One region of the Brassicibacter mesophilus genome, then DNA from elsewhere that is predicted to be linked to it. Evidence: riboswitches for the same ligand, from Rfam matches in the RefSeq annotation. Region 1 holds a riboswitch; the other holds the start of a gene.
What was found. A riboswitch is a leader RNA that binds a small molecule or an ion and turns the genes downstream of it on or off. The one in region 1 is predicted to bind S-adenosylmethionine.
Positions count from the first base shown of each region.

Region 2: it holds a riboswitch for S-adenosylmethionine, as region 1 does, so the genes downstream of both, HNR33_RS08035 (methionine ABC transporter ATP-binding protein) here and metK (methionine adenosyltransferase) in region 1, are expected to answer to the same signal.

Region 1 covers NZ_JBNPXI010000004.1:183,595-200,132, forward strand. Annotated here, with positions in the region: gene HNR33_RS07500 (nucleoside hydrolase) at 1-279, shown strand, start outside; gene HNR33_RS07505 (ADP-ribosylglycohydrolase family protein) at 312-2,405, shown strand; gene HNR33_RS07510 (BMP family ABC transporter substrate-binding protein) at 2,532-3,623, shown strand; gene HNR33_RS07515 (ABC transporter ATP-binding protein) at 3,703-5,256, shown strand; gene HNR33_RS07520 (ABC transporter permease) at 5,249-6,286, shown strand; gene HNR33_RS07525 (ABC transporter permease) at 6,287-7,201, shown strand; gene yyaC (spore protease YyaC) at 7,273-7,806, opposite strand; gene HNR33_RS07535 (hypothetical protein) at 7,949-8,179, shown strand; gene HNR33_RS07540 (hypothetical protein) at 8,170-8,631, shown strand; gene HNR33_RS07545 (phosphodiester glycosidase family protein) at 8,695-11,517, opposite strand; tRNA gene HNR33_RS07550 (tRNA-Pro) at 11,794-11,870, opposite strand; gene HNR33_RS07555 (COG2426 family protein) at 12,154-12,624, shown strand; SAM riboswitch class I at 12,713-12,823, shown strand; gene metK (methionine adenosyltransferase) at 13,057-14,247, shown strand; gene HNR33_RS07565 (hypothetical protein) at 14,309-14,632, shown strand; gene HNR33_RS07570 (sigma-70 family RNA polymerase sigma factor) at 15,020-15,595, shown strand; gene HNR33_RS07575 (DUF1659 domain-containing protein) at 15,652-15,876, shown strand; gene HNR33_RS07580 (DUF2922 domain-containing protein) at 15,910-16,128, shown strand; gene HNR33_RS07585 (YvrJ family protein) at 16,190-16,333, shown strand.
Region 2 covers NZ_JBNPXI010000005.1:102,050-118,587, forward strand. Annotated here, with positions in the region: gene HNR33_RS08030 (M20 family metallopeptidase) at 1-1,103, shown strand, start outside; SAM riboswitch class I at 1,136-1,243, shown strand; gene HNR33_RS08035 (methionine ABC transporter ATP-binding protein) at 1,341-2,420, shown strand; gene HNR33_RS08040 (methionine ABC transporter permease) at 2,368-3,048, shown strand; gene HNR33_RS08045 (MetQ/NlpA family ABC transporter substrate-binding protein) at 3,067-3,894, shown strand; gene HNR33_RS08050 (helix-turn-helix transcriptional regulator) at 4,239-5,174, shown strand; gene HNR33_RS08055 (GyrI-like domain-containing protein) at 5,239-5,697, shown strand; gene HNR33_RS08060 (DUF3788 domain-containing protein) at 5,792-6,235, shown strand; gene HNR33_RS08065 (M14 family metallopeptidase) at 6,341-7,612, shown strand; gene HNR33_RS08070 (rhodanese-like domain-containing protein) at 7,855-9,255, shown strand; gene HNR33_RS08075 (hypothetical protein) at 9,283-9,753, opposite strand; gene HNR33_RS08080 (magnesium transporter CorA family protein) at 9,887-10,831, shown strand; gene HNR33_RS08085 (CvfB family protein) at 10,907-11,824, shown strand; gene HNR33_RS08090 (CBO0543 family protein) at 11,875-12,474, opposite strand; gene HNR33_RS08095 (hypothetical protein) at 12,471-12,965, opposite strand; gene HNR33_RS08100 (nucleoside-triphosphatase) at 13,280-14,563, shown strand; gene HNR33_RS08105 (DMT family transporter) at 14,723-15,628, shown strand; partial or broken gene HNR33_RS08110 (diguanylate cyclase domain-containing protein) at 15,646-16,538, opposite strand, start outside.

The DNA.
Region 1 (16,538 bases):
TTGCACAAGGGAATGGAAATGTTCATGGAACGTACTGGATATCCAATTACTCTTCATGATGCTTTGCTAATAGCATATCTAATTGATGAAAAATTAATAACTTTGAATCAGGGCGATTATAGTGTGGAATTAAATGGATCACTTACTAGAGGAACTATTGTTCATAAAACTAATTATTATGAAGTTGAGCAAGCTGTAGACAAAAAGTTCTTTTACGCTTCTGATATAAATCTGAATGAAATTATGAACTTAATTATGAAGCGTGCATTTTCGCTATAAACAATGTACCTGTGAAGGAGGAGGTGGTAATAATGATACAAGAGAATTACCTGGAAAAGGTTTATGCAGGTTTCTTAGGTATGAATATTGGAATCCGTCTAGGAGCACCTTTAGAACCATCTGTTTGGACGGAAGATAGTATTCTAAAAACCTATGGAACAATTAAAAATTATATAAAAGAATACAAAAATTTTGCGGCAGACGATGATGTGAATGGACCAGTTTATTTCTTGAGAGCTCTATATGACGCTAAAGAAAGACCAATAACAGCAAAAGATGTCGGAGATGCATGGCTTAATTATACTAGAGATAATTTAGGAATGTTCTGGTGGGGAGGATATGGGATTAGCACAGAGCATACTGCTTATCTTAATTTAAAGCATGGCATAAATGCGCCTGAATCAGGTTCGATAAAACAAAATGGAAAGATTATTGCGGAACAAATTGGTGGACAGATATTCATTGATACATGGGGTTTGGTAAGTCCATATGACCCTAAAAAAGCAGCTGATTATGGAGAATTGGCAGCCAGTGTATCTCATGATGGGGATGGCATTAATGGAGCAAGATTTATGTGTGCTTGCATAGCAAAAGCTTTTGAAGCAGAATCTATATTGCAAATAATCGAAGCTGGACTTGAACAGATACCAAAAGAGAGCAATTATTATAAAGTGAGTCAAAGTGTCCTACAGTTCTATTTGGAAGATCCTCATGACTTTAGAGCTTGCTTTAAAATGCTTGAGGAAAATTGGGGATATGATAAATTTGGCGGCATATGCCATATTATTCCTAATGCTGGAGTATGTGTATTAGCAATGCTCTATGGAGAGGGAGATTTTTCTAAGACGATTGAAATTGCAGTCATGTGTGGATGGGATACAGACTGTAATGCAGGAAATGTTGGGACTATACTAGGTGTGTTTGGTGGAATAGAGGCTCTGCCTGACCACTATAGAAATCCGATAAATGATGGAGTTGTGTTATCTGGCATTTCTGGATATTTAAACATACTTGATATTCCTTCGTATGCAAAGGAAATTGCAGTACTTGGTTATAAGCTTAATGGACAAGATATCCCTAATACATTAAGACAAACTTTTGGAGAAATTCATTTCGATTTTTCTCTACCAGGTTCTACTCATAATTTTAGAGTTTCAGAACCACATATCTGCGGGACAAGCTATTCTAAGGATAAGTCAATGGATGGCTTGGGATCGTTGAAAATACTTATTGATGGAATTGGTATGGAAGAACAGTGTCGAGTTTTCTATAAACCATTTTATGGTAAGGAAGATTTTTCAGACGAAAGATACTCTCCTATATTTTCACCGACAGCTTATCCAGGACAACTTGTGAGCATGAAGCTCTTAGTTGAAAGATGTTCAGGAAGTCAAGTAGGAATCATTCCTTATGTAAGAACTTTTAGTGATAAAAGGATATTACGATTAGGACATAAGCAATATGAGGAAAATTGCTGGTTCGATCTAGAAATTGCTATACCAGATACAGAAGGTGATATGATAGATGAAGTTGGCTTTATGTTAGAAGGTGTAGAATTTTCAAGAGAAAAAACTTATGGAAATATTTATTTAAATGAATTTAACATAGGTGGAAAAAGCTGCTACAGCATTGATATAAATAAGCAAAAACAAGAGTTAAATACAGTTACACCTTTTTCAGTAGATGGTGGGTATTGGGAAAAGCGAGATAAGTATTTACATGCAATAAGTTATGAATCAGCTTTTGCTTATGGAGGTAATTATTTTGAAAAGGATTATACCATTACTGCAAATATTAAGCCATTACAAGGGCATAGTCATCTCCTACTAGCAAGAGCAAAAGGAGCTATGATGGGATACGCTGCAGGATTTGCAAAGGATGGAAGAGTTTGCTTGTATAAAAATGATTTTGGATATGATATTTTAAAAGAAGCGTATTATCCATGGGTAGAGGACAAGGAATATCAGCTTTCTTTTCAAGTTTTCGAAGATAGATTATCGCTATTTATCAATGATGAGCTAATTTTAGAAACAAAAGATGATCACTATGAATATGGAATGTATGGCTGTGGGCTTATTTCAAGTGGACGTACTTATTTTTATGATTTTCTTATTAAAACTCTGTAATGTGCTATTTACATGTTTTGTGTGAATATTTAAGAGCATAAAGCTCTAAGTATAATACATTTAGCCGAATTAACTAGTATTGGTAAACCGGTTGAGTAAATTCAAAAAACAAAAGGAGGAAGAAACGTGAAAAAAAGAATAATGGTAGTTGTTTTAGCATTAGTGATGGTTTCTACATTATTGATTGGGTGTAACAGTTCAGAAGGTAACACTACAGATTCAACACAAGGCAGTGAGTACAAGGTAGCATTGTTAATACCAGGAAATTTAGGTGACAAATCTTTCTTTGATGCATCTAAAGAGGCAATCACAAAAATCGAATCAGAACTTGGTGTAGAAACAGCTATGGTTGAAATGGGAACAGACGTATCTAAGTACTATGCTACTTACCAAGATTATTGTGAAGCAGGGTATGATCTTATTCTTACAATCTCTACGACTGGAGATGATATTTTAAAGCAGGCAGCAGAAGAATATCCTGAACAAAAATTTATTAATTTAGATACTGATACAACAGGTTTTTCTGAAAATGTTTTAGGTGTAACAACTAAAAGTAATGAAATGAGCTTTTTAGCTGGTGTTGTTGCTGCAATAAAAGCAGAGGAAGCAGGTTCAGATGTAATTGGATTTATTGGCGGTATGGATATACCAGGCATCAACTACTTTTTAGTGGGATATATCGAGGGAGCACAATATATCAATCCTAATATAAAAGTAAACACTTCTTATGTTGGAAGCTTTATCGATAGTGCTACTGCAAAGGAGTTAGCATCAATCATGTATAACAATGGTGTTTCAATTATATATCAAGCAGCAGGTGCTTCAGGAATCGGTGTTATTGAAGCTACAACAGAGTTAGATAAATTAGCAATTGGTGTGGATGCTGACCAAGCGTTAGCTTTAGAAGAAAGCAACCAAAATCAAGCTGAACATATAGTTACATCAGCTGTTAAACAGATACCTACTTATGCAGTAGATTTAGTTAGACAAGACATGGAAGGAAAATTGAAATTTGGTGAGTCTATTAAGCTTGGATTAGCAGAAAATGGAGTAGGAATTGCAAAGAACTCTTATTATGAGAAGTTAATGAGTAAAGAGAATATAGCTTTAGTTGAAGAAGCAGAAAAGAAAGTAAAAGATGGAGAAGTAACCCTATCTGATGTTTACACAATGACTACAGAAGATTTTAGTAACATTCGTAGCTCCGTAGCACCTTAAATTAAAATTACTTATAACCTGTTGTCTGATACTAGGCAGCAGGTTATATTAAAATTTCTTGCAAAAAGGAAGGTTTGAAATGTCAGAATATCTTTTAAGAATGGAAGGCGTATCAAAGGTATATGGAAACGGTGTTGTTGCTAATAAAAATATTAACTTTGGATTGAAAGAAGGAGAAATCCATGCTTTAGTTGGAGAAAATGGTGCAGGTAAATCAACATTGATGAAGATACTATTTGGTATGGAGAAACCATCTTCAGGAAAAATATTTTTAAATGATGTTGAGTTAGATATGAATTCTTCTAAGGATGCAATTGCTCATGGAATTGGAATGGTACACCAACATTTCATGTTGATAGACTCATTTACAGTTGCACAAAATGTTACCCTAGGAATTGAGCCTAAAAGAGGAGTTTTTGTCAAGGATGAGGAGGCAGTTAAGTTCACTAAAGAATTGAGTGAGAAATACAAATTTTCAATCGATCCTAATGCTATAACAGGGACTTTGCCGGTTGGGTTAAAGCAAAAAATTGAAATATTAAAAGCTCTTGCAAGGGGAGCAAAAATTTTAATTTTAGATGAGCCGACAGCAGTACTAACTCCTCAAGAGACAGAACAACTATTTATTGAACTTGTTAATTTAAAAAAGCAAGGTCATACAATTATCTTTATATCTCATAAGATAAGAGAGGTTAAAGAGATTAGTGACCGTATAACAGTATTACGAGCTGGCTGTCAAGAAGGAGAATTTTTAACTAAGGACGTATCAGAACAAGAAATATCTGATAAAATTGTTGGTTGGAAAGTAAATACCGATATACAAAAGAAAGAGGCAAAAGAAGGCGAAGTAAGGATTCGTGTCAAGGATTTATCTTATTATGGAAATGAAAAAAATCCTATATTGAATAAAGTAAATTTCATTGTTAAATCAGGGACTATTTTTGGTATTGCAGGAGTTCAAGGAAATGGACAAACTGAGCTAGTAGAAATACTTACAAAAACACGGAATATCGAAGGTGGATATATAGAAATTAACGGTGAAAATATTGAAAAGCTTAATGTCAAAGCTCTTCGAAGATTAGGATATAGCTATATACCTGAGGATAGAATGCTTAAAGGCGTTGCAAGTAATGCAAGTATCAGTGAAAATATGATATCTAATGAATATGATTCTCCTGAGCTATCCAGAAAATCTTTTTTAAAGAGAAATGTTATATCTAAAATGGCACAGGAAGCTGTTAAACAGTATGCCATAAGATGTTCTGGTATTGAAGCGAAGGCAGGAAGTCTATCTGGAGGGAATATACAAAAAATAGTTGTTGCACGAGAATGCAAAAATGTTCCTAAGGTACTAATTGCAGAACAGCCTACACGTGGGGTGGATATTGGAGCAGCTAATATTATACACAAAGAAATTGTGAAGCTAAGAGATGAGGGCTGCGCAGTGTTATTGATGTCTGCTGATTTAAATGAACTCATGAAACTGTGTGATTCACTGGCAGTCATGTATGAAGGAGAAATAGTAGCTTTCTTTGAAGATGTCTCAGAAGTATCGGAAAGTGAATTAGGACTTTGTATGCTCGGCGCTAAAAAACATAGTCCAGAACAGATAGGGAGGATGCTATATGAATAAAGAGAGATCCTTTAACATAATGCGGACGATTGCATCAATGGCCATAGCAGTTATTGTAGCTATCATTTTAATTATACTAGTAAGTGATGATCCATTGAAATCTATTAGATTATTTTTCATTGGTCCATTTACTAAAAGCAGATATATTGGAAATATTATTGAAGCAGCAGTTCCACTTGTTTTTTCTGGATTAGCAATGTCTGTTGTATTTCAAGCTAACTTAATTAATATGGGAGCAGAAGGTATCTTCTTTTTTAGTGGAGCTATAATATCCATGATTGCTATATGGGCACCATTGCCTTTTGGGGTTCATCAGGGTACTATTATTATTGCAGGTGCTCTAGTTGGTGCTGTTGTTATGTTGATTATAGGTTTACTAAAAGCAAAGTTTGGAGCTAGTGAATTAGTATCTTCATTGATGATGAATAATGTTTTGCTGGGAGTAGGATCTTACATTATGTCTAAGTATATGCAGGATCCAATGGCTTCTCAAGGATCTTATCCTTATGCCAAAACTGCACTTCTTGGAAGTATAATTCCAGGAACAAGGATTCATGCGGGACTAATCATAGCTCTAATATGTGCTGCTTTGGTCTACTTATTCATATATAGAACAAAATGGGGATATGAAATAAGAATGGTTGGTCAAAATAAACGCTTTGCGGAGTACTCTGGAATTAATGTTATGAAGGTAATTATTGTTGCACATATAGTGTCTGGATTAATATCAGGTATGGGAGGAGCGATTGAAAGTATTTCAATGCATAAGAGATTTGAATGGTCTGCATTACCTGGTTATGGATTTGACGGAGCACTTATTGCGATGCTGGCAAACAATAATCCAATAGGAGTTATTTTTTCTGCCTTATTTGTTGCATATTTAAGAATTGGTGCAGATATGGTCGCACGTTTATCTGACGTTCCTACAGAACTTGTAATAATTCTGCAAAGTTTAATTATTTTACTTATTTCAGCTGAAAGATTTTTACACTCATATAAGCAACGTTGGATAGAAAGGGGGATTGAATAAATGAATAAGTTTTTAGGTATTATATTTTCAACTCAATTTTTCTATTCAATTCTTCGTGTGGCAACACCGATATTATTTGCATCTATGGGAGCAGTTGTTGCCAATACAGCAGGAATTGCTAATATTGCATTAGAAGGTATTATGTTGATATCAGCCTTTACAGGAGTATTTATCAGTGCTGCTACAGGAAGTGCCGGAATTGGTTTATTGGGTGCAGTGATAGCTGGAATTTTATTTGCTGCAGTTTTAGCATTTTTCACACTTTATTATCGTACTAATGTATTCTTAGGAGGTATTGCTATTAACAGCCTTGCTTCTGGAGGAACTATATTTTTATTATATTTATTAACTGGTGATAAAGGAAGCTCTACATCAATAGCTAGTAAGGTAATACCTGAAATTAGTATACCTATTATCAGAAATATACCAGTGATAGGAGATATTTTTTCAGGTCATAATATTTTAACGTATCTCTCTCTATTATCTATAGCCTTTGTATATATATTGATAAAGAAGACTGCTCTTGGTTATCATTTACGTGCTGTAGGAGAAAACCAAAATGCTGCAGAATCAGTTGGAATCAATGTAATAAAAACAAAAGCCATTGCCTTATTATTAAGTGGAATGCTAGCAGGTCTAGGTGGTGCTTTTATGTCAATGGGATATGTTTCTTCTTTTTCTAGAGACATGGTATCTGGAAGAGGTTGGATTGCTATTGCAGCAGAAGCTATGGGTAAAACAAATCCTATTGCTACAGCAATAACATCATTATTGTTTGGAGCAGCTGATGCTGTGTCAAATGCAGCGGCTGCAGTTGGTTGGGCATCAGATATAGTTCAGACAATTCCATATATAGCTACTATTATTGGACTATTGATTTTTTCTAGGAGAGAAATGAAGAAAATGAAGCTTTAATTTGAAAAAATGAGATGTTAGCCATATCAAGATTATGTGATATGGCTTTTTTTACGCTTAATATCTAATTATCATAGTCCTTTTATGAGACTGTCTACTATTACCTCAGCCATTTCCATTACAAATGACAAACGTATATTGTGAAGAGTTATGTTGTTGTCATTCGTTAAACTGTCTACTATACCTATTATTGAAATATTACCTACAGAGGGTAATTTTTTTCCTACCCCTTTACCAGGATATATTGCTCCACTTCTTATCTGTATGTTTCCAATTCCGTCGTCCTCACCTAAACATGCATCAACAGCTATAGTTATAGCAGAAGGATGTTTTGCTCTTATACTCCATAGTTTTTCTTTCAGATTAAGTGCGTGTATCGGGTCACTAAGTGTACCGTATACAGATAGGGGAAATTTTCTTTTTTGTAGTAATGTTCCGACCAATGGGCCCAAGCAGTCTCCTATGCACTTATCAGTCCCTATACATACAATAATAGCATTATGATATAAAGTATTTTTTCTAAAAAAGGTTTTTAGATAGTTTCCAAGTAATATTGAAGCCAGAGGTTCATCAAATGACGTTTTTATCTCTTCATTATTATTCATAGCCCAATCCCCCCTTAGACTTGCTAATAGATATAAATATATATTAAAAAACTGGAAGGATTATTCGTGATAATTGCTTTAATACTTTATTGAATAAACATCAATTAAAGGTAAATAATAACTAAAGAAGGGAGAGATATATATGAAAAATAATAGAATTTATTATTCTGGATTAGTTATTATAATTACAGCTTTAACACTTGGAATAATGCTAGACATGAGAATACAGAATATAGCGCCTGACGTTTATGACAAGCTTGATACAGAAATGAAGTATGGCCAAAATCAACAGATTGAATATGTGATAGATGATGAGGCTGAAGAGGTTTTGTTACCAGCTGAAGGTAAAAAAAAACAGGCAAAGTGGAAATAAATCAGATAACTGAAATACCTGAGAGTGTAGAGAAGCAACAAAGAAAGGCTTCTGCATATAGGATTAGTAAACAGGCTAAGCTTGCAGATGCCATGGATAGAAGATATATTGCTTATGATGAAGAGACAATAAAACATTTAATTTCTCAACTTGAACAAAGTATTAAAAACGCTAAGCTTGCTCAGTTTGAACAAAGGTTGAATCAGCAGAGAACAGTTCCAACTATAAATATAGCTGATGTAGAAGAGAAGCTTACTAGTAAGGAAAAGGCTGATCTGGCAGTACTTGTAGATAAGATAGGTTCTATAGATAGCTTAAAGTTAATGGCAATAATAAATAATGGAATAACACCAGATGAACAAAGAAAAATATACGAGCTATTTAAAGAAAAACTGACAGATGATGAGATTATCAGGCTTAACGATATTTTAGGAAGATATACAGAGAGCTAGAAAGTCCGTAGACTTGGCATAATGCCAAATCTGCGGACTTCCTTATACAACACATAGGAGGAGTTATCTTGTAACTGGTTCAAATACTGATTTGAAATCATAAGTAATGTCCCCATCATTTACGGTGAACTCAATATACTCTAGATCAAGAGAGGACTCAGTTACATTTAAATTAGGTTTCCCAACTTCAATATATCTTATACCGTCTCGTAAGTCTACTTCATTTTTATTGCCACCGTAAACTACCCAGATATTTTTACCTTTCTGCTTATATTCTGCTAAAGTATCATGTAGAAGATTTGCTTCAAGCTTATCAGTAAATCCGTTACTTCCAAATATAGGTTTTGGTAAAAAAAGTATTATATTTTCCTGAGTAGAATTTTCTAAATCATGCTTTAACCATAGCCATTGATCTGCATTTGAAGCTCTAATACCACCATTAGAATCATCAACCTTTAAGAATAATACATCTTTTTGTCTTATCGGATAATAGCCGTTTACTACTTGAATAGAATTAGTACCTGTATTTGATGTGACTTTGTCACTTGTCTTACCCATAAAGAATCCTAATGAATTCTTACTTAAATGCTCTTTAATAGTATTTGCTACACGGTGCTTGTATAGATTGTCTAGATTATCTATACCAAAGCTTACCATAAAATTATATCCATTTTGAGTTTTTTCAACAGTTTTTTGCTTTTCATCCACAACTTCTGTAGGAGTTGGTAGCATCATAGAGTCAATGCTATTAGGATAAAGTGCCTTTAACCCATCAAATAAAAGCTCTCCAGACATCTTGTTAAGTGGATTTGTTTCAGTTACATATATTCTTCCAAGATTTATAGGATAACTCACACCAGTAGGTATATTTGCAGTAATCCATTTCCAACCTTTCCAGTCTATATGGCTTGCAAAATCAAGCTTATATGTCTTACCGGCACTATCCGACATTTCACCTCTAAGCCAACTATTACTCTCATTTCCGTAAACCCACATTCCTATTTTATCTGGAGTTCCTTCTAACGGCATTCCATTTTCTCCAAATACAATGTATGCTGCTCTTGTATCATCAGATTGTGTAAAGTCATAGCTTAGTTTTGCTGAAAAATTACCTTCTTTTTCTTCTTTGTCTAATTCTAGCTTACCTGCTACAGTCTGAGGATATGAAGTGAAACGAATATTATCTAATTTTTCGAAATCATTTATCATTATTTCTTTAAAGCCTACTGATACAAGTATATTTTCTACAGCATTTCCTATTCTTGCTGTAAGTGCTCCTGCCGTTGGTTTATCACTGCTATAGAATATACCATCTTGAACTGTCCCAACGTTGCCTACTGCTTCCCATGATATATCGCTTGGTTCTATCTTAGCAACATAGCCTTCTTTATTTTTACCATATATCTTTCCAAGGTCTTTTTGACTTGAGACATCAATTCCGAATTTATCTATATCTATTTGAAGCTCCTTTATATCTCCAAATACATTTATATTAAGTTCAGCAGTATGACCTTTGTATGATGCTTTTACTACTCCGTTACCTGTGTCATAAGCGGTAAGAGTATTGTCATTAAATGTTCCTTTTACTCCGTCTATACTAAAATCTACATCATTTATATCAACATTTATAGGATTGTGATATTGGTCAAAGCCTTTAATATAAAAGCTTCTTGTTGTATTTGCAAACATCTTAGTATCATCTGTATATACTTGTATATAGCTTAAGCTTCCTTCAGGAGCATTGCTATACACTCCAAGACCATTGATTACTTTTCTTTCGCCCCCATCTGATGGTTTGTTTACTATAGCAGGCTTTTCACTTCCTGCAGGCTTGATTGCCATTGTAGTTGAACCACCACCATCAAAGTTTATGGCGTCATAAGCTCCAAGAGATGACATTATCTCTGCCATAGTTTGCTGGCTTACGCCTTTATATGAAGAATCTCGTCCATCTATTGTTACCATTATTAGTTGTTTTTTGTCTCTGGTTATTCCTAGTGCTGTTCTAGGGTGATTTCCAGTTATATTTATTTTAAAATCTGTTATAGCACCATCTTTTAGTAGTGGACTACCACCTCCTATAGCTGTTACTATGTTTTGATAATTAGGTGTGGTGTTGATCTCCATATTAACTCTGTCACCAACATGAAAATTGTTTAGCAGGCGGTCTCTTACGCGACCTCTACCTGTTAGTATGTATCCATTTTGAGGTAAATTAATTGGTTCCTGTCCCACTCTTACTTCTGTTACAATATCATCTATTACAACTATTTCTATAAGATCAGTGAATACCTTGTTCCCCATTGAAAGAGCATTCCAATTGCTGTCATACATTATTACTTCTTCATGAAGCTTACTATCTTTGTTTATAGCGGACAGGGTTACAGGCTCGCCAGTCTCAGATATTGCTCTTATTTGCCAATCCCAGAAAGCAATAAATGGATTTTTACTTTGGTCTATTGCAAAGACAGGAAGCTTATTATTAGGATCTATTGGAGATGTGACCATTCTACCATCAGATATAACAGCTCCTAGTGGAAAACTGCTGTACTGAGAAGTGAAAAAATCACCGTTTATACCTGCTATAGCATTAGAGTTTTTCATCATATCTGTAAGCTTTTCTTTTTTTGATATTCCATTTTGACTGAATAATGCCTTTACCTCAGTATATTCATCGTCCATATCTATTCTGAGAACATTTATATTCCACCATCCTTGAGCATTGAACTGGCGAATAGTTTCGTGAACTACTCCACTAGAAATGTTTTCTGATGATTTATCCTCGTATATTAAAAAAGGTTTATCAGCAAAGGCCGGAACAAAGCTTGAAAAAACAATTGCAGCAGAAGAAACCCCTACCACCATATTTCTGATAAATCTGTTCATCTTATGCACCTCACATTTGATTATATTTTTATTTTTCATATGTCTTTATGAATTTTTATATTTAGGTTTAACACGTTAGACGACAAAATGTGTTAATAAGTTCCCCTTCATCTGTAATTATATATCATTTATGGAGATTTTAGATTATATTTTGATTACAAATGGATTACATTTATGTAATGTGGAAGTAAATGCAAGTAGAGACAATTTTTAATTGATTTATGAAGAAAGGGAAAAATAGAAAAAAGCTGAGATTTTCATCTCAGCTTTTTCTGATGGTCGGGGTGGAGGGACTCGAACCCCCGGCCCCATGGTCCCAAACCACGTGCGCTACCAAACTGCGCTACACCCCGTTAATATGTTACCTATATAGTATAAAAGATTTGTATTGTATTTGCAATGCTCCATATGAGTTTGTTTTCTCAGAAATTCATTGGTTTCATTTAATAATTTATGAAATTCTCATTTTATCTTTCTAATACTTAAAATTTTACGTAAACCTATGTTATCAAATACTCTAAACTGCCCAATATATGACATAGAGGGCATAGAGTTCCAAAAATGACTTCTAAATATTGTAAAGTAAATATATAATAATATAGATGACAGAATATATCAGATATTTTGGGGGATTATATGGAGGATATTTTAGCAATCATTAGAGAGGAGCTCTTAGTAATGATGCTTGCAGCCACACCTATATCTGAGCTTAGAGGAGCCATACCTGTAGGCATTTCCTTAGGGCTTAGTCCGCTACATAGTGCTATAATAAGTGTAATAGGGAACAGCATACCAGTTCCTTTTTTGTTATTGCTTTTAAAGCCTATATTTAATAATTTGGGAAGTACAAAGGGTTTTGGAGGACTTATAAACTGGCTTAAAAGAAGAACATTGAAAAGGAGCAAAAACATAAAAAAATACAGTGTTTTTGGATTATACCTTTTAGTAGCCATACCTCTGCCAACTACGGGAGCTTGGACTGGGTGTCTAGCTGCAACACTTTTTAATATAAGATTTAGACATGCGTTTATTGCAATAATATTAGGTATTATGACATCAGGTATTATTGTACTTACTCTTAGTCATCAAGTCACGTCAATATTATAAAACGTTAATGTTAAAAAATTACTATTGACTAGTATATGTAGTTATGATAGAATACGTTCAGTGAAAAAATTAAATTAAAAATCTTGATGCCTTATCAAGAGCGGCTGAGGGAATAGGCCCTGTGAAGCCCGGCAACCGGTAACTGACTACAGTTATGAGGTGCTAAGTCCTACAGAATTATTGTTCTGGAAGATGAGGTTAAGTATGAAATCACGCCTCTTTCTTGTGGAAGAGGTTTTTTGTTTTGCCGAAAATCAAATTGAAAGCTTGGAATTGAAATATATTGCTATGCTTCTGTAAATAATATGTTATGTTATGACTAATAAATGTTGAGGTGTGTTTTTAGATTCATGCTTGGATATATAGCGCGGGTTTTCAATTTGAATTAATGGGTAAGTTTTAAGTATATTACATTGGAGGAGGATAATTAAAATGAAAAAGTGGTTATTTACTTCAGAATCGGTAACAGAAGGACATCCAGATAAAATATGTGATCAGATTTCAGATGCTATTCTTGATGCGTTTTTAGAAACTGATCCTGAGGCTAGGGTGGCTTGTGAAACATCTGTGACTACAGGATTAGTTTTAGTAGCAGGTGAGATTTCTCTAAGAGAAGGGTATGTAGACATTCCTAAGGTTGTAAGAAAGACTATAGAGGATATTGGGTATACTAGAGCGAAATACGGCTTTGATGGTGATACATGTGCGGTACTTACTGCTATTGATGAGCAGTCACCTGATATAGCTATGGGCGTAAACAGAGCATTAGAGCATAAGTCCGGAGCAGAAGATGATCTGGATTTAATCGGAGCAGGAGATCAAGGGATAATGTTTGGTTTCGCATGTAATGAAACGCCAGAGCTTATGCCACTGCCTATATCGTTATCTCATAAGCTTTCTAGAAGACTAAGTGAAGTAAGAAAAAATGGAACTCTTGATTATTTAAGACCGGATGGAAAGACACAAGTAACTGTTGAGTATCATGATAACAAACCTGTTAGAGTTAGCGCAGTCGTTATATCAACTCAACACAGTCCAGAAGTAGATTTAAAAACTATTGCTAGAGATTTAAGAGATCATGTTATTAATAAAATAGTACCTAGAGAATTACTAGATGAAGATACAAAGTACTATATCAATCCAACTGGAAGATTTGTTGTTGGTGGACCTCAAGGAGATGCTGGTCTTACAGGAAGAAAAATAATAGTAGATACTTATGGTGGCTATGCTCGTCATGGTGGTGGAGCATTCTCAGGAAAAGATCCTACAAAGGTAGACAGATCAGCAGCTTATGCGGCAAGATATGTTGCTAAGAATGTTGTAGCAGCAGGATTAGCAGATAAATGTGAAGTTCAGCTTGCTTATGCAATAGGAGTAGCACATCCTGTTTCAGTGCTAGTTGATACTTTTGGAACAAACAAAATCGAAGAAAGTAAGATTGAAGAATTAATTCAAAAATACTTTGATTTAAGGCCAGCAGCTATCATAAGAGACTTAAACCTTAGAAGACCTATATACAAGCAAGTAGCTGCATACGGACATTTTGGAAGAACAGACCTTGACCTTCCTTGGGAAAAAACTGATAAAGCTGAAATTCTTAAAAAAGAAGGACTAGGAAAGTAGGAAACATAAACTGTAACTATTCATAATATAATATATAACCTTATTAAAAAGGATGAATGCTATGATGGTATGGATTTTTACAGTTTTCGTTTATGTATTTTTTATCTATGGTGTGATCGAGTTCATAAAAAACGTGTTTATAGATATCTCAAACAGGAGAAATACAAGTATTGATCACAAGATTGAAGTAATGGTAAATAACGCAGAGGAACTGGAATATATTCTAAATTCACTTAAAAAGAACTTTAATCACATAGTATTGATTTTGGAACAACAGGATACAGACATACTGAGGATAATTAACAGTATAAGAGATAATATACAAATTGAATACAGGGTATTACAAAGTTTAGGAGAAGCTGAGAAGTCATATGAAGACTTTTAGCTTCTCTTATTTTTTACTCTTTAATCAATAAGGCTTTATGGATAATTGAGCTTGAAATAAAAATATTGCTTGAATATGAATAAATAAAGATAAGAGAATGCTTATGTAATTTTGTTAAGAAAACTAGGTGAAAGAAGAGAAAAAATCTGTTAAGAAATTTGCATGTCTGAGCGGAGTGTTTTTCGGAGCGAGTTTGCAAATTTTAAGATTTTTTCTTTTATAAGCCTATAGTTTTCTCAAAATCATCATCGCATGAACGTTCTTTATTTACTTATATTCATATTCACGTGACTTTCCCCATACTCCCCATTTAAGCATTTCACTAAAATCCGATATTATCTAACTACCGGTAAATATCAAGAGGCGCCTCTTCTATGGAGGATATATATGTATAGTAAAATAGAAGAGCTTTACGAGAAGAGCCTAACTGAAGATATGGGTGCAAAGGAAGAGCTTTTATTGAGGCTTAGACCAGCCATAATATCTTCAATCAAGTCATACTACAACAGATATAATCAATATGATGATTTGATACAAGAGGGTTATGAGGTTATTTTAAGATGTATGAAAGACTATGATCCTGGTAAAGGTGCATATCTTCTAGGATATATAAAGCTTACACTTAAATTTCATTATCTTAATAAGCATAAAGCTACTGAAAGTACCGTTTCTCTTAACCAAGAGCTTTTTACGGATGATGGAATCGAGCTAATAGATACTATAGCTGATGATAGTTTATCTCAGGAAGAAAAAACTATTAGAAAAGAGGAACTGCATGAGCTGTACACAAGTCTATTACAGCTTACAAATAGGCAGAGAGATATAGTCACTCTATATTATATTGAAGAAAAACCCCTATGCACTATTGCTAATATATACGGTATTTCTTATAGAACTGTTGTAAATACCAGAATTACAGCACTAAATAAGCTGAAAAAATTAATGACAGAAAATATTATTTAAGCATAGTAAAAACACTTCCCATTTTCTATATATGTATTAGAAGGGAGGTGAGAAGGATGGCAGTGAATACAGTAGCTCAAGATTCTAAATTCAAGATTCAGCTTGATGCAGGAGTTGATGAAAAGGGTAAGCCAATAATTAAATCAAAGACTTTTTCAAAAGTAAAATCTACAGCAATAAATGATGATGTCTATGATGTGGCAAACTCATTAGCTGAATTGCAAGAACTATCTCTCATTTCTGTTAGAAGAATAGACGAGATAGAAATCACTCAAATGTAGTTAAAGCAATGATAGTCGAAAGGAGGTGGTAATGTGGCAGATAGAAAACTTGAGATGACATTCAAGAATCAAATCGATGGTAAGGCGAGAATATCAATAGACGCTCCAAGAGCAGACTTAACTGAAGCAGAAGTAAAGACTGCAATGGACAACATAATAGCTAAAAACCTGTTTAATGCAACAGGTGGGGATCTTGTGGCTGTAGCAGGAGCACGAGTTATCACTACAGATGTACAGGAGCTTACATTATAGTATAAAGCCGGACTTGTTCCGGCTTTTGCTATATAAAGAATAGAAAGGAAGTGGTATTATAATGGAAGAGATATATACTCAGATAGCTAATTTAGGCTTTCCAATAGCTGTTTCTATATTTTTATTGGTACGAATAGAAGGAAAGCTTAATAAGCTGACAGATAGTATAAATGAGCTTTCTAAAGTAATAGCATCAGTGAAGTAGAACTGCACATCTATATTTTTATTATTTCAATAACATTAAGGAACTGTAATAAACACTGTAGTTACTGCAGAAAAAGAAAGTACATTCCTATAGAGAAGCACAAACTTCTTTTAAAATTGGATTTAGCCTTAATCTAAATGAAACGGAGCTTGCAGAACTTTTTGCTGCAGCTCTTTTTCATGACACTGGAAAAGCAAAAATTGAA
Region 2 (16,538 bases), on a different contig from region 1:
ACAGACCGGAGATTGGAAATGAAGAGTTTTTTGCCAGTAAACTACTGTCAGATACGCTAGCAAATCACGGATTTAATGTCTCAGTAGGTGTCGCTGGACACCCAACAGGATTTATTGGCCGTAAAAGGGCTGCCAGTTCTTCAGGGTCTGTGATAGGCTTTTTAGCAGAATATGATGCACTACCTAGTTTAGGACACGCGTGTGGACACAATATTATTGGAGCAACTAGTGTAGCAGCAGCCATTGCATTAGGAAGTATTATAGATGAAATAGGTGGAGAAGTGGTTGTTTTTGGAACACCAGCAGAAGAAGGCGGGCCAAATGGAAGTGCTAAAGGAAGCTTTGTGAGAGAGAATTTATTAGAAGAAATTGATGCATGTATGATGCTTCATCCTTCTAACAGGACTACTATTACAGGAAATAGCCTTGCTGTAGATCCTTTAGATTTTGAATTTATAGGCAAATCTGCGCATGCTTCTGCAGCTCCTGAGGAAGGAATCAATGCTCTAGATTCTGTAATACTTTTATTTAATGGGATCAATGCTCTTAGACAACATGTTGCTGATGATGTAAGAATACATGGAATTATTACACATGGTGGAGATGCTCCCAATATTATACCAGATTATGCAAAAGCAAGATTCTTTATAAGAGCAGAAACAAAATCAAAACTTGATGAAGTAACTAAAAAAGTTAAGGCAATCGCAGAAGGTGCTGCGATGGCTACTGGATCCAAATTAAATATTATAGCATTTCAGAACCCTGTAGATAATCTTCTTATAAATAAAAGGCTTGATGAAGTTTTCAAAAATAACCTAGAAAACCTTGGGGAAAAATTTGATGCTTGTAGTAAAAAAGGTATTGGATCAACTGATACGGGAAACATCAGCCAAGTTGTACCTACTATTCATCCTACAATAAAAATAGGTAATAAAAACTTAGTAGGTCATACTGTTGCTTTCCGTAATGCTGCTATTACAGCAGAAGCCGACAATGCACTGTTATTAGGGGCAAAAGCACTAGCATTAACAGGGTTAGATTTGATTATAGATACAGAGCTTCTTAATCAGATTAAACAAGAGTTTAAATCAGTAAAACGTTAAGAATTAAATGAAGTAAAAAAATAATAAGAGATAACCTATCAAGAGAGACCGAGGGACTGGCCCAATGAAGTCTCAGCAACCAGCGTTTGCATTAATGCCAGGTGCTAAATCCAGCAGAACACAGTTCTGAGAGATGGGAAGGTATAGTAGAATAATATGTCCTTTCCATAGGGCTTTTTTTATTGCTGTTTTTCTGTTAATAATTTTGAAATTATTCTTACGAGGAGAGTGATTGTATTGATTCTGCTTAATGATGTCAACAAGACTTATTTTACTAAGAATCAAGCTGTAGAAGCATTGAAGAAAGTAAATCTTAACATTTCTAAGGGAGAAATATTTGGGGTTATTGGATACAGTGGAGCTGGTAAAAGTACATTGATTAGATGCATTAACTTGCTAGAAAGACCTACGTCAGGAAAGGTTATTGTTGATGGAAAAGAGCTAACTAGTTTTTCACCAAAGCAGCTAAGGCAAAGCAGGAAAAAAATCGGCATGATATTCCAACATTTCAATCTAATGAAGGCACGCAGTGTATTTCAAAACATTGCCTATCCTTTAAAAGGAAGTGGATTAAATAGTAATCAGATACAAAACAAAGTGTATGAACTTCTTGAATTAGTTGGCTTAAATGATAAAGCACATGCATACCCTTCTCAGCTTAGTGGGGGTCAGAAGCAGAGAGTCGCAATAGCTAGGGCACTAGCCAATGATCCAAAGGTTCTTTTATGTGATGAAGCTACATCTGCTTTAGACCCACAAACAACAAAGTCTATACTAAAACTACTAAAGGAAATCAATGAAAAGTTAGGTTTAACTATTGTAATTATTACACATGAAATGCAAGTAATTAAGGAAATATGTAATAGGGTTGCGGTGATGGAAAATGGAGAAATTGTTGAAAACGGAGATGTTTTACAAGTATTTTCGAAGCCTAAAGAGAGTATTACAAAAAGCTTTGTTTCTAATATATTTCATTATAACAATATACAAAGCTTCTACGAAGATGAGCACTTTGTAAATGAAATTGCTGAGAGTCAGATGCTTGCTAAAATATCATTTATGGGACAAAAAACAGGGCAGCCATTTATTTCTCGTATTTCTCGAGTATATAAAATAGATGCTAGTATTTTATTTGGAAATATTGAAAACATCCAAAATGTTCCTATTGGAAGTCTTATAGTTAGGCTTAGTGGAAATAAAGTGAACATTTTAGAGGCAATTAAGTATTTAGAAGACCATAATATCTATGTTGAGGTGATAAAAGATGTTAACGTTGATAAAGACATTAGCACCGAATCTAATCGAGTTATATCCTGATTTGCTTAAAGCATTGTATGAAACTATATGTATGGTTTCTATATCTGGAGTGATATCGACTATATTAGGAATACCTATAGGAGTAATATTAGTAGTTACAAGACCAGGACATATTTTAGAGAATAAGTGGAGCTTTCAGATTGTAGGTAAAATTATGAATACATTAAGGTCAATTCCTTTTATTATTTTGCTGGCTGCTATTATTCCAGTTACTAGGCTTATAGTAGGTACAACTATTGGAATGAAGGGCGCTATAGTGCCATTAATTTTTGGAGCTACTCCTTTTATTGCAAGACAAATTGAATCAGCTTTACTTGATGTTGATAGAGGTGTTATTGAAGCTGCTGAATCAATGGGCTCTAGTCCATTTGAGATTATATGTCGAATTTTACTACTAGAAGGACTCCCAGGAATTATTTATGCATTAACAATTGCCATAATAAGTCTTATTGGACTTTCTGCTATGGCAGGTACGGTTGGCGGAGGAGGGCTAGGTGACTTTGCCATACGCTACGGATATCAGTACTTTAAGACAGATATCATGGTTGTGACTATTATTGTTCTATTAATCCTTGTGAACTTGGTGCAAGGCTTCGGAGAGTTTTTATTAAAAAAAATAAATCACTAAAATCTAGGAGGAATTTAAATGAAAGTTAAAAAGATTTTTATAACATTTATAGCATTAATAGTTATTTTATCTTCATTTGTGGGATGCAGTAATACAAAAACAGATTCTACTATTGAAAAGACTACAATTAAATTGGGTGTTACTGGTGCGGAACATGAAGTGTGGGACTACGTAAAACAGAAGCTAGCTCATGAAAATATCGAGTTAGAAATTGTTGCATTTTCAGATTATGTACGTCCTAATTTAGCTTTAGCTGAAGGAGAGATAGATGCAAATGCATTTCAGACAATTGCTTATTTTGATAAGTTTAAGAGTGACCATAAACTAGACCTTGTCTCTATAGGAAATACAGTACTAGCACCTATGGGGATTTACTCTAATAAAATAGAAACTATTGATGAAGTGAAAAACGGAGATAAGGTAGCTTTGCCCAATGATGCGACAAATGGAGGAAGAGCACTTATTTTACTACAATCGGCAGGACTAATTAAATTAAAAGATGGAGTAGGATTACTTCCAACAATCAAAGATGTAGTTAAAAATCCAAAAAACTTAGAGCTAATAGAGCTAGTAGCAACACAAATACCACGTTCTCTTGATGATGCTAGTATTGCAGTAATAAATAATGGTGTAGCAGTAGAGGCAGGACTTACTCCTACACAAGACTCTATTTTCATTGAGGATGTAAGCAGCGAGAATGCAAAGCCATATATAAACATTATTGCAGTAAAGCCAGAAGATAAAGACAATAAAGCACTCATTAAACTAGCTGATATATATCATCAGGAAGAAACAAAAGAGGTAATTAATAGAGTTTATAAAGGAAATGTGATCCCAGCGTTTTAAAACTGATATTTAAGAGACGACCTAAAATTGTTAGTATATGATGAAAATCCGCATAACTAAAACTTAGTATTAATAGTTATGTGGATTTATGTTTAAATGGTGGCATATGTATTGGAATAAATCTATTAAGTTAATTTATATTCAGTACCTATCATAAGAAATTTGTGAGATTAAAGATATTATATAAATATATTCAATTTTTTATTTAAAAACCTTTATTTTGGTTAATATACCTTTACTATCATTGAATATATTTCTATAAAAAGATATTATTAATATATGGAAGTAAGATACATTATTATGCTGAGGTTAAGTATAATATTTGCTAGTTAGGCGGTGATAGATTGAAACTTGATAGATTAATTTCAATTTTAGTTATTCTTCTTAGAAAAGAGCGTGTTAAGGCAAAAGAATTAGCCGATATGTTTGATGTATCTGTTAGAACTATACTACGTGATGTAGAGGCCATAAATCTTGCAGGAATACCTATAGTCACATATCAAGGTACAAATGGTGGAATAGGGATTGTAGAAGGGTATCGTTTAGATAAAAGTGTTCTGACCGGAGATGACATGGCTGCAATTATAACTATGTTGAACGGAGTCAATAGAACTATTCCTGATAGTAGACATTCTGTTTTAATTGATAAAATCAAAAATACACTTTCGGCTTCACAGCTTGAAAAACTGGATTCAAAAGCAAAACAGCTTGTGATAGATTTATCTCCGTGGGGGGGAGATGAGCTTCTTAAAGCAAAAGTAGCATCTATACGAAATGCAATAGAAAGCTTTAAGGAAATCGAGTTTGTATATACAGATTCATCAGGCAATAGAACCTGTCGCAGAGTCGAACCGTATTCACTGGTTTTGAAAGGACAAAAATGGTACCTCTATGCTTGGTGTTTAGTGAGGAAAGATTTTCGCCTTTTTAAACTGTCAAGAATAAATGAAATGACTGCTTCGGATACAATCTTTACCCCTAGAGAAGTCCTAATGGAACAGCTTCCATGGGATAGTGATTGGCAGAAAACAGAAGATATGGTCGAGCTTGAGCTTGTTTTCGAGAAAGAGCTGGAGAGCATCGTTGATGAATGGTTTGGAGGGAGCACAGTAACTAGGGAAGATGGCAGAATCATGGTTAAGATTATGCTTACTGAAAATAATTGGCTTTATGGTTTTCTCTTAAGTTTTGGTACTGGAGTGGAGGTAGTAAGCCCTTTACATATTCGAAATATTCTTGCTGAAATAGCACAAGGAATATATAAAAAATATTCTAACTAAACATGACACACAGCTGTCATGTTTGGAATGGTATAATTAAGAAAAAATGTAAGGAGGAAAAATAATGAACTTTAAAATTGAGTTAACTGATCAACCTTCACAACATGTGCTTTCTATTAGAACAAGGACTTCTGTCGAGAATCTTCCGGAGGAGATAGGCAAAGCATATAACAGCATTATGCAGTATCTCAAAGAAATTGAGAGTGAACCGTCAGATGTTCCTTTTGTAGCATATTACAATCTAGATATGGAAAATCTTGATGTAGAGATGGGATTCCCTGTTTCCAAGCCTATGGCTGGGAAGGGCAATATAGAATCCAGCGAAATTCCTGCAGGAAAACAAATATCTTGCATGTTTAAAGGACCATATAAAGATATGGAAGCTCCTTATAATGAAATGATGCAATGGATAAAGGAAAATGAATATACAGCTACAGGGGTGTCTTATGAGTTTTATTATAACTCACCTATGGACGTGCCAGAAAGTGAGCTTTTAACTAAAATTGTATTTCCAGTAAAATGAGAAATTTTTAAGGGAGAACCCCTATCTCACCTTTGATAAGTAACATCGAAGAAATGAAAAAATCATTAAGTAGACTATACGAGGAGATATATTAATGTTTGATAGAGATTTAATTCAAGATGCTAGTCATACTCCTACTTATGAAGAAATATTTAATTATATGGACGAATATACACAAAGAATGTGGCAGGATGTAAATTCTTTTATTCAAAATGAATACAATGCTTCACCTAAGATAATGTATAGCAAATGCTCTGGCAAGCCTGGATGGAATATAAAATACAAGAAATCTGGGAAATCACTTTGTACTTTATATCCTGAAAAACATGGCTTTGTGACATTAGTTGTAATTACACTCGACTTAGTACCTATGATTGAAAGCTTGTCTCATGAATTTGATGAAGAAGTACTTGAACTAATGAAAACAGCAAAACCGTTTAATGGAACACTATGGCTTATGATTCAAGTACATAACTTTACAATAGTAGATAATATAAAACATCTTTTAGTACTAAAAAGCACACAAAAGAAGTCGTAAGCAAAAGACTAATAATAACTGAGTGTAGATTATGAATGGAATATGCTCACATATACTTTACTCCTGTAATATTATGTATAAGAGAACTATAATAGGAGTGAAGACATGGAGATATTGAGGCTTGGATCCACAGGGAATAATGTAAAGCTAGTACAGAGTATTCTTACCAAAATAGGATATAATCCTGGAACTATTGATGGAATATATGGAGAAGCTACAAGACAAGCAGTGATGGAGTTCCAGCGTAATAATGGGCTCACCTCAGACGGAATTGTTGGTCCAATGACATGGAGGTTATTGGATCGATTTATCATTGGTTATGACACATATACTATCAGAACAGGAGATACTCTCTATAATATTGCTAGAAGATACTATACGACTGTAAACGCTATAATTGTTGCAAATCCTGGCATAGCTCCAAACAATTTGGTTGTAGGAACAAGAATTGTAGTTCCATATGGTATTGATGTGGTGCTAACTGATGTTGGGTATACTTATGAAATCATGGAAAAGAATATCAATGGTTTAAAAGCAAGGTATCCATTTTTAGAGGTAGGAGTTGCTGGGAAAAGTGTATTAGGAAGAAATTTATATTATTTAAGGTTAGGTAGAGGTCCAAGAAAGGTATTTTATAATGCTTCTCATCATGCATTAGAGTGGATTAATTCGCCTGTATTAATGAAGTTTGCAGAAAGTTTTTTAAAGGCTTATGTAAGTGGTTCTTTTATTAGAGGATACAATGTGCCCGAAATATGGGAAAGAAGTAGCATCTATATAGTCCCTATGGTAAATCCAGATGGGGTAAATGTTGTAATCGAAGGAATAAGTCCTGAAAACCCGTATTATGATGAAATTCTAAGATGGAATGATACAGGAAGACCACTCTCACAAGTATGGAATGCAAATATTAGGGGAGTTGATTTAAACAGAAACTATCCAGCAAGCTGGGAAGAAGCTAAGGCTCAAGAACCAGCTCTTGGAGTTACCGGACCTGGACCTACAAGATTTGGTGGACCATATCCTCTTTCAGAACCAGAAACACAGGCTATGGTAAGCTTTACAAGACAACACGATTTTAGACTTACTCTTGCATACCATACACAGGGAAGAGTTATTTACTGGAAATATCTTAATCTTGCACCTCCTAACGCTTTGGCTATTGCACAGATTTTTTCTAGGGCGTCAGGATATGCTGTATTAGATACACCTTATGAAGCTGCTTATGCTGGATATAAGGACTGGTTTATTGAAGAATATGGTAGACCGGGATATACTTTTGAAACAGGTATAGGGAGGAATCCACTGCCTATAGCTCAATTTAATACAATATATAATGAGAATGAAGAGGTGCTTCTGCTTGCACCTATAATATGATTAAGAAATTATAGAATCAGCATCTAAAAATAAAATAGAATAAAAAAAAGTCAGGGAAGAATTTCTCTGACTTTTTTTATTGTTCACATAAGAAGAGATATACGAAATATGTGTCACATATTAACTATTGAAATTTTCTATTGATTAGAAAACATCTATTCACATAATCTATTTGAAACGAAGAGTGCCAGAAGATATACTGATATTGTTTTAAAAATTATACATGAATGGAGTGGTAAAGAGTGCCAAAAAAGTTTAAAAAACAAGTTTCTTTAATAGTTGTAGCTCTTTTAGTAATATTATCATTAGCAGGCTGCGGTGCGAAAACTGAGCCAGATAAAGAGACTCAACCATCCAATGATGCACAATCATCTGAACAGACTCAGACAAATGTGCAAACGATTTCGATTGACGAACTTGAAAAGAATCTTGACAATACAGATTATGTTATAGTTGACCTAAGGAAGGATGAAGCGTATAACGGTTGGGAAATTAATGGTATTAGCCGTGGTGGACATATTAAAAATGCCATTCAGTTTTCAGTAAACTGGTTATCTGAGTTAAAAGATAAATCTCTTGAGGAATTATTGACAGAGAAAGGCATAGCATCAGATAAGACTGTTGTCCTATATCATAGTGATAATGACAAAATTGATGAAATGGCAAAACAATTAAGTGCATTAAATTATAAAGATGTATATAAGTTTGAAAACCTTAAAGAATGGGCAGATAATAAGGATTTGCCTATGGAGATACTTCCAAACTATCAGCTTGTGGTTTATCCTGAGTGGGTTAATGCATTAATAAAAGGTGAAAATCCAGAGACGTATGCAGGCAAAGATTATGTAATACTTGAGACATCATGGGGATCTGTTTCTGAAGCATATAATGCAGGTCATATACCAGGTGCATTCCACTTTAATACAGACAATATCGAAAGTGATCCAGAATGGAACTTTGGTCCAAATGATAAGGTAAAAGAATCTCTTGAAGCTTTTGGTATTACACCTGATACTACTGTTGTAATTTATTCTGAAGATGTGTCTGCAGCTGCAAGAGAAGTTCAAGGACTCTTATGGGCTGGAGTAAAAGATGTAAGATTATTAAATGGTGGTCTTAAAGCTTGGAAGGATGCTGGATTTGAAATAGAAATAAAAGAAAACAAACCTACAGCTATAAAGGATTTTGGACTAACGGTACCACAGCGTCCAGAATATGTTGTTGCACTTCCTAAAGACGTAATGGAAAAGCAAAAAGACCCTAACTATCGACTTGTAAGTATCAGAAGCTGGAAAGAATTTATCGGTGAAACAAGTGGGTATGATTATATAAAAGAAGCTGGAGAACCAAAGGGAGCCGTTTGGGGACATGCAGGCAGTGACCCTTATCATATGGAAGAATATATAGATGTTGATGGTACATTAAGAAGCCCTTATGAAATCGAGAAGCTATGGGCAGAATGGGATATTACTAAAGACAATGAAGTAAGCTTCTATTGTGGAACAGGTTGGAGAGCATCAGTAGCATGGATTACTGCTTATACACTTGGCTGGGAAAATATAAGCGTGTATGATGGTGGTTGGCATGTATGGGCAATGGATGAGAATAATCCTGTGCAAAAAGGGGATCCAAGAAGTAAATAGATATATAAACAGAGGTTAGCTTGAAAGCTACCTCTGTTTTTTTAGCAAGAAATATGATCTCAAAAACTGAATTATTATATTAGTATAAAATGCTATTAGTATGAAATATAGAGCACGTATATTTGCAGAGTCTGCAAAGAAAGTGTAATAACTGCTAAAAGCTATTAATACCGAATTAATAACAAGTGTAGCTTTTATATAGTTGTGTCTTTTTCCTCTGAAGCTTTTTATTAGCAAAAGTGTTATAGCCGCAGCTGCAAATATTGTTAATAGCTTATATACCAGTATCATATTTGAAGAAAAGAGACCAGCTTCAAACTGACCATTTTTATATACAAGATACCTGGCAACGCCCATCTTTTTATTAGAAAAATACTGAAGTATAAAAGCTCCAATAATTAATACAATTTGGAGCAAATAAGCTACATAATTAAATATAATCTTAATGGTGCCCACTCCTTTCGGTGTTTGCTCTTTGATAATAATATTAGTATACACTAAGATATTCTTCAAAGTAAAGCTGATTGCTAAACTCTAAGTTATTTTCCAACTTATGAAAAATGACTATTAGTTATGCTATAATAGATATATAATAGATTACAATTCTAGTATAGTTGGAGCGATGAATCACATGGAGATATATAAAATTTTATCGGGTAGTATTAAAGAATGCTCATTTGAGGAAGTATTAGAAAATACTCAAAATAAATATTGGATGATTGTCACACCTCAAGAAATGCAGGATATAAATAAGTTCTTCCATTTTAGCCCTCAGACAATACATGAATGCTTGGATTCAAGGCAAATGCCAAGACTTGATGTGTATGATGCTGTAAGCTTTGGTGTGTTAAATATAATAAGTAATGAGAATAGCACATTTTCTTTAGAAGAATTAAATTTCTATCTTACCAAAAACCATCTTATATTTGTTATAAAAGGAAAATCAAACTTTGTAAGTATGGTAAAAAAGGCCGTGTTTTTGGCAATTAAAGGAACAACAAATAATACTCACAGCTTAGAAAAGATTTTATATATTTTAATAGATCAATTAACATCATCTGACAATAAAATATTGAATAGCATAGAAATGGAAATATCAGAGATAGAGGAAAATCTTATAAAAGGAGAAAAAAAAGACTATATCAAAGAAATTATAGATTTGAGAAAAAAGCTTTTGTTTTTAAAGAGATACTATGAACCGTTGTTAGATATTGCTGAAGGGCTTGAGGAGAATGAAAATGGACTTTTAGATGAGAAGATGACAAGATATTTCAAAATATTGACTAATCGTATAGAACGCCTAAATAGAAATGTACTCAATCTTAGAGACTATGTAACTCAAGTTAGAGAGGCTTATCAAGCTCAAGTGGACATAAATCTTAATAATATAATGAAGCTTTTTACAGTAATTACTACAATATTTTTACCATTAGGACTTATTGCAGGATGGTATGGAATGAATTTCAAAAATATGCCAGAGCTTAGCTGGGTGTATGGATATCCTTTTGCATTTTTCTTAAGTGGACTTGTTATTCTTATATCCATTATATATTTTAAGAAGAAGGGGTTATTATAATAGTGATAATGAGGTTAAGAATATTACTTTGAATTGTATAAATTTATGATATTATAAGTAGCATACAAATAATATATGATATTAAAGCTAATCTTAATAATTAATGGAAATACTATAAAGAAAATAAGAAAATGGAAGGATGTTTATAGTTTGATAGAATTAGGTAGAATACAAAAACTAGAAGTCTTAAGAAGTACATCAATAGGAGTATACTTAAATTCGAAAGATGATAAGAGTGAAGATGATATTTTATTACCTAAAAAGCAAATACCTGAAGACGTGCAAATAGGAGATGAGATAGAGGTATTTGTATATAGAGATTCTGAAGATAGGATGATAGCTACAACTAACAGACCGAAGCTTACTGTTGGAGAACTAGGAATGCTTAAAGTAGTAGAAACAACTAGAGTAGGAGCATTCTTAGACTGGGGATTAGAAAAGGACGTGCTTTTGCCGTTTAAGGAGCAAACCACAAAAGTTCAAACGGACAAGGAATATCTTGTAGGCTTATATATAGATAAAAGTAATAGATTATGTGCTACTATGAACATTTCTAAGTTACTTGAAGAGAGATCTCCATATGAAGAAAATGACAGAGTTGAAGGAGTAATCTATAGAATGAAAAGTGACATAGGAGCATTTATTGCAGTTGATAACAAGTACCACGGGTTAGTACATAAGACTGAACTGTATGGAGATTACAAGCTTGGAGATAGAGTTGAAGGAAGAGTCACAAAGGTAAGAGAAGATGGAAAGCTTGATATAAGCTTAAGAGAAAAATCATATAAGCAAATGGACGAAGATGCTAAAAAAATTATGGATAGCTTAACTAGCAATGGAGGAGTATTAGGGTTAAATGATAATAGTTCACCAGAAGAAATAAAAAGGGAACTAAACATGAGCAAGAGTGCATTTAAAAGAGCTATAGGAAAACTACTGAAAAATGGGAATATCAAGTTTGCTCAAAATAGAATTGAAATCAAAAACAAATAGATATGATTTGGCCACCTTATTTAATCTGGTGGCTTTATTGTGTTATGAAATTATAAAGATTTACCTTTGACTAATCCTAAATAATAGCCTCCTAAGAAAATTGTTAATATAAAAATAAAATGAAGAATGTAAAACAGCCATTTCCCATAGTTAAAAGCTTCTGAGTCTATAGGCTCGCGAAGATGGTCTGGTATTATTAGTCTGCCAATTTGTTCAAATAATAATAGGTATATCCACCACCAAGTGTAGGAATCCCAAAAATCCCATTTAAAATTGTACTGTATTAGCTCTGTATTAAGTAAGCATAAAGTTTCACCAAGCATACCAATATGTACAATACCCATGTAAAAGGGTATTTTATATGCCCATGATTTTGGACTAAATCTTATGCTAAATAGCACCAAAAAGGGGAATGATGTGAGGATAGTGTCAAAAGGCATTCTTGAAATAGTAGGAAAATTTCTAAATGGATAGGAATAAAATCCAATGGTTATAAAAACATAGCATATTATTCCCCCCATTATCGCACTTACTATAAATAATAATCCATACTTTTTCCAATCGATCTTTATTATAGAATAGCTTCCTATTAAACAAGCAATAATGGCAGAAACGGAAATAAATGTTTCAATATTCCATTGCATATTCATAGGATAGCTTTCCTTATTAATAAACCTATTGCTATTCCAAAAAATATGGCCAATATTGGAAGCCAAACAGGACCGAATAATACTCCCCATAATATAAATGTTTTTGAATAAATTACTCCTATCGTCCCGAAATATGCAGCTAAAGCAAATGGTATAAAAGATAATGGTGCTGTTGATGTTACAGAGTCTTTATAAGCATCCCAAATAGCGAACATATAAACACAAGGATAAAACATGAGCCATTGATAATCTATTTGGTCAATGGCAGCAGATGTGTTGCCGTAGAAACTTGATACAATAGCAGTATTTAGATTAGAATTCATATTTATTAAGAATTCTAATCCAATGAGTAACAATCCTTTAACATATTTTTTATTCAATAATTGTCCGAACCCTGGAATAGCTATACTCCATAAAGCTACTTCGAGTTTACTTGTATTATCTATTTTATGACACCTCCAATAAATACTCTCATAGAATATCATTGACATATAATACAATTTTATTCGCGTGATTTTACAATACTTGTAAATAAAGTAAAATTAAAGAATGACCAGCAAATTTATATCAACAAAAACAAGCTTAGCTTCAGCTAGATTTTTCAATATAGCTGAAGCTAAGCTTAAATGTATATTTGTATATACAGAAGGGCAAATTTAATATTTTTAATCAACTTTAAAATATATTGGGCTTGAAAAACTAAAAACGTTATATTAATATTAGTATAACGGAACAAGAATATTTCGTCAATACTGTATAAGAAAGATTTTCTATGATGAAGTAATATTTTAGGAAGGTGATTATTGTGATTAACAATATATTTTTTACAGGGACTGTGGGAATCGGCAAATCAACGGCACTAAAAAGAGTATTAGAGGAAGTAAATGTATCTATAGGAGGATTTTTAACTAAAAAGAACACTTATCAATGGGGCAGTGAAATATCGATTACGTCATTAAACAATTATAATGGTACTCATATTTTTGCAAGAGTGGGTATAGGTGAGGATATTTCAGAGGCTGTTATAGATATAGACACTTTTGATACATATGCAGTAGAGATAATTGATAAAAGCTTGAATAGTAGAGATATTATTGTCATGGACGAATTGGGTGTACTAGAAAATAAAGCCTATAAATTCCAACAGAAAGTATATGAAGCAATTGATAGTGAAAAATTAGTTCTTGGAATATTAAAGCAGAGGGAGAGTGAGTTTCTAGATAATATAAGACAGAGAGCAAATGTTAAGGTTATAGAAGTTAATGAAGTAAATAGAGATGAATGTTATAGAATAGGGATAGATATATTAAATCAACATGGAATAGAATTAAAAAAGAAAGACTCGTATCTCTGGCCTCAGCCAAAGATAGATTTATATGAAAAAGCACTATCATATGAAAAAAATGAGTACCCTGATGTGTTCTTAGAAAAGATTAGAAGCTGGGTTCCCAATAGAAAAGGGAAAAGTGCTTTAGAGATTGGAGCTGGGACAGGGGCTTTTTCTATAGAATTGGCAAAAGAGGGTGTAAATGTTACAGCATTAGATTCATCATATAATATGTTATTAAATTTAAAAAGAAAAGCTGAACTTAACAACGTAAAAAATATAGAGTGCATTGTATCACCATTTCATAGAGCTGATGTAGAAGTGTATGATTTCGCAGTAAGTGCATACAGCGGAAATGCATTTTCTGAAATAAGCAGTATTCAAAAACTCTATAGTCATATAAATGAATATGCTTTTATAATATGTCCAGCTACAAATAATTATCATAATTTTAATGGTAATGAGCTAAGCAGAATGTTAGGTAGGGAGTTAAAAAAATTCAGTAAGACTGTAGATAAGCTTCTTGAAGATTTACATGGACTTAGATATGAGTATTACTGTGAAGAAATAGAATACAATTTTCCTCAAATTTTTGATAGCTATGAAGAGTCCATTGACTACTTTAAAAAGTTTTTCCATATAGAATCAGAAATGGAAACAGTAACTTTAAAATCGTTTATAAATAAGTATATTACTAAGGAAGAAGATGTATTTATTTTTGACAACATAAAAAAGGGTGCATTTGTGGTTTTGAAGAAATAATGCAATTTAGACTAATATAATATAATGATTAGCAAAGCATAGCTTTTCAAGATTATAAGAAGAAATTAAGGCTTTATTTCGCAAATAGAAGATAGCTTTTTTATTACTTCACGAGTATAATATCTTATTGATGATAATAAGTATTTAGAGGAGTAGAAGATGGAAAATATGAAAAGAATTCAAGGTATAGTTTATGCTATGTTATCTGCAGTTGCATTTGGACTTCTTCCCACTTTTGCTATTTATGCATATAGAGGGGGTACTAATGCAATTACAGTTGTGTCTCTAAGATTTCTATTTTCAGCTGTTTTTCTTTTTATATATCTTAAGATTAAAAAAGTTGATATTATGTTAGACAAAAAAGTTATACCCAATATGATTTTTACTGGTGTAGTTGGCTATGCTGCAACTTCGTTGACTTTATTTTTATCTTATGAGTATATTGCTGCTGGACTATCTACAATACTGCACTTTATTTATCCTGCAGTTGTTATATTTTTGTCTTTTATAATTTTTAAAGAAAAGCTATATGCAAGAAAGGTTATATCATTATTTCTTTCTTTAGCTGGAGTATATATTTTGATAGGTTTTGGTTCCAATAAGCTTCATATTTTAGGGGTTTTACTTGCTCTTGCATCAGGGATCTTTTATTCAATTTATATATTACAAATAGGTAACAGCAAGATAAGGAATATTAATAGTACGGTATTAACTTTTTATGTATCATTATTTTCTTCTGTAGGGATATTTGTATTTGGATTATTAACAGGAACTTTAAAGTTTCACATGGAAAGTTATTCTTTAATATTCATTATATTGATAGCCCTGACTTCAATATTTGGACTAATAGCCTTTTCTGTAGCTGTAAAAATAATAGGACCATCGAACACCTCTATTTTAAGTACATTTGAACCTATTACAAGTATCGTTATGAGTGCTATTCTTTTTCATGAAAGTATTACTATAAATGTTTTGGTTGGAAGTGCGATAATTATATTATCTATATATGGTATTATTAAAGAACCTAAAAAGTCAAAAACAAAAGCATCTTTACAAAATGTATAGATGCTTTAATGTCTATATTATATACCTAAAGAAATTACACATACTTTGTTTCTTCCTTCATTTTTTGCATGGTATAATTGAGAATCAGCTGCATCTATTAATTGGTGAATGCTTTTAGATGGTGAAAGAGAGGTATATACTCCACCGATGCTAATAGTGACATTATCTGAATTTGTATTGCCATTATATTTGATATTTAGGTCTCCAACTTTTTTTCTTATTTTTTCACCAAGCATAACTGCATACTCAAAGTCTTTAGCTTTGGCTATATACAGAAACTCTTCCCCACCGTACCTTCCAAAGAAACTATCTTTTTGCTGGATATTATTTATACACTTGCAGATATCTATTATACATTTATCACCTTGCAGATGTCCCTAGTAATCATTATACTTTTTGAATCTATCAATATCTATTAGAAAAATGACAATATGCTCCTTAGAATTATTGTGATTATCTATAAGCTCTTTTAGCTTTTGGTTTAATCCTCTTCTGTTATAGATACCTGTCAATTCATCGATTATTGTCTCTTTTTTTAATTTTTCATTTATAACTTTTAGCTTTTCAACTTTTTCAAATGATACAGATATCTCATCTTCAAGAGTCTTGCTCAAATGTCGTAGGTTTTCAACTTCATTCTTCTTCTTATTATATTCATACTCTAATTTTTTTATCTCAAGTCTTCTGGCTAAGTTAGATGCTTCAATTTCTTGTTCTTTATAGTGATATTTTTTAAAAAAATCCAATGCAGATTTATAGTCATTTTGATTAGAATAGTAGCTGGACAAATGCTTATACAGCATACTTATTTTTGTATCTGACTTTATTTCTTCAGCATATTTAAGAGCTATATTAAAATACTCTATCGCATTGCCATAAATCGTAGCTTCAAGAATACCTATATTTACAA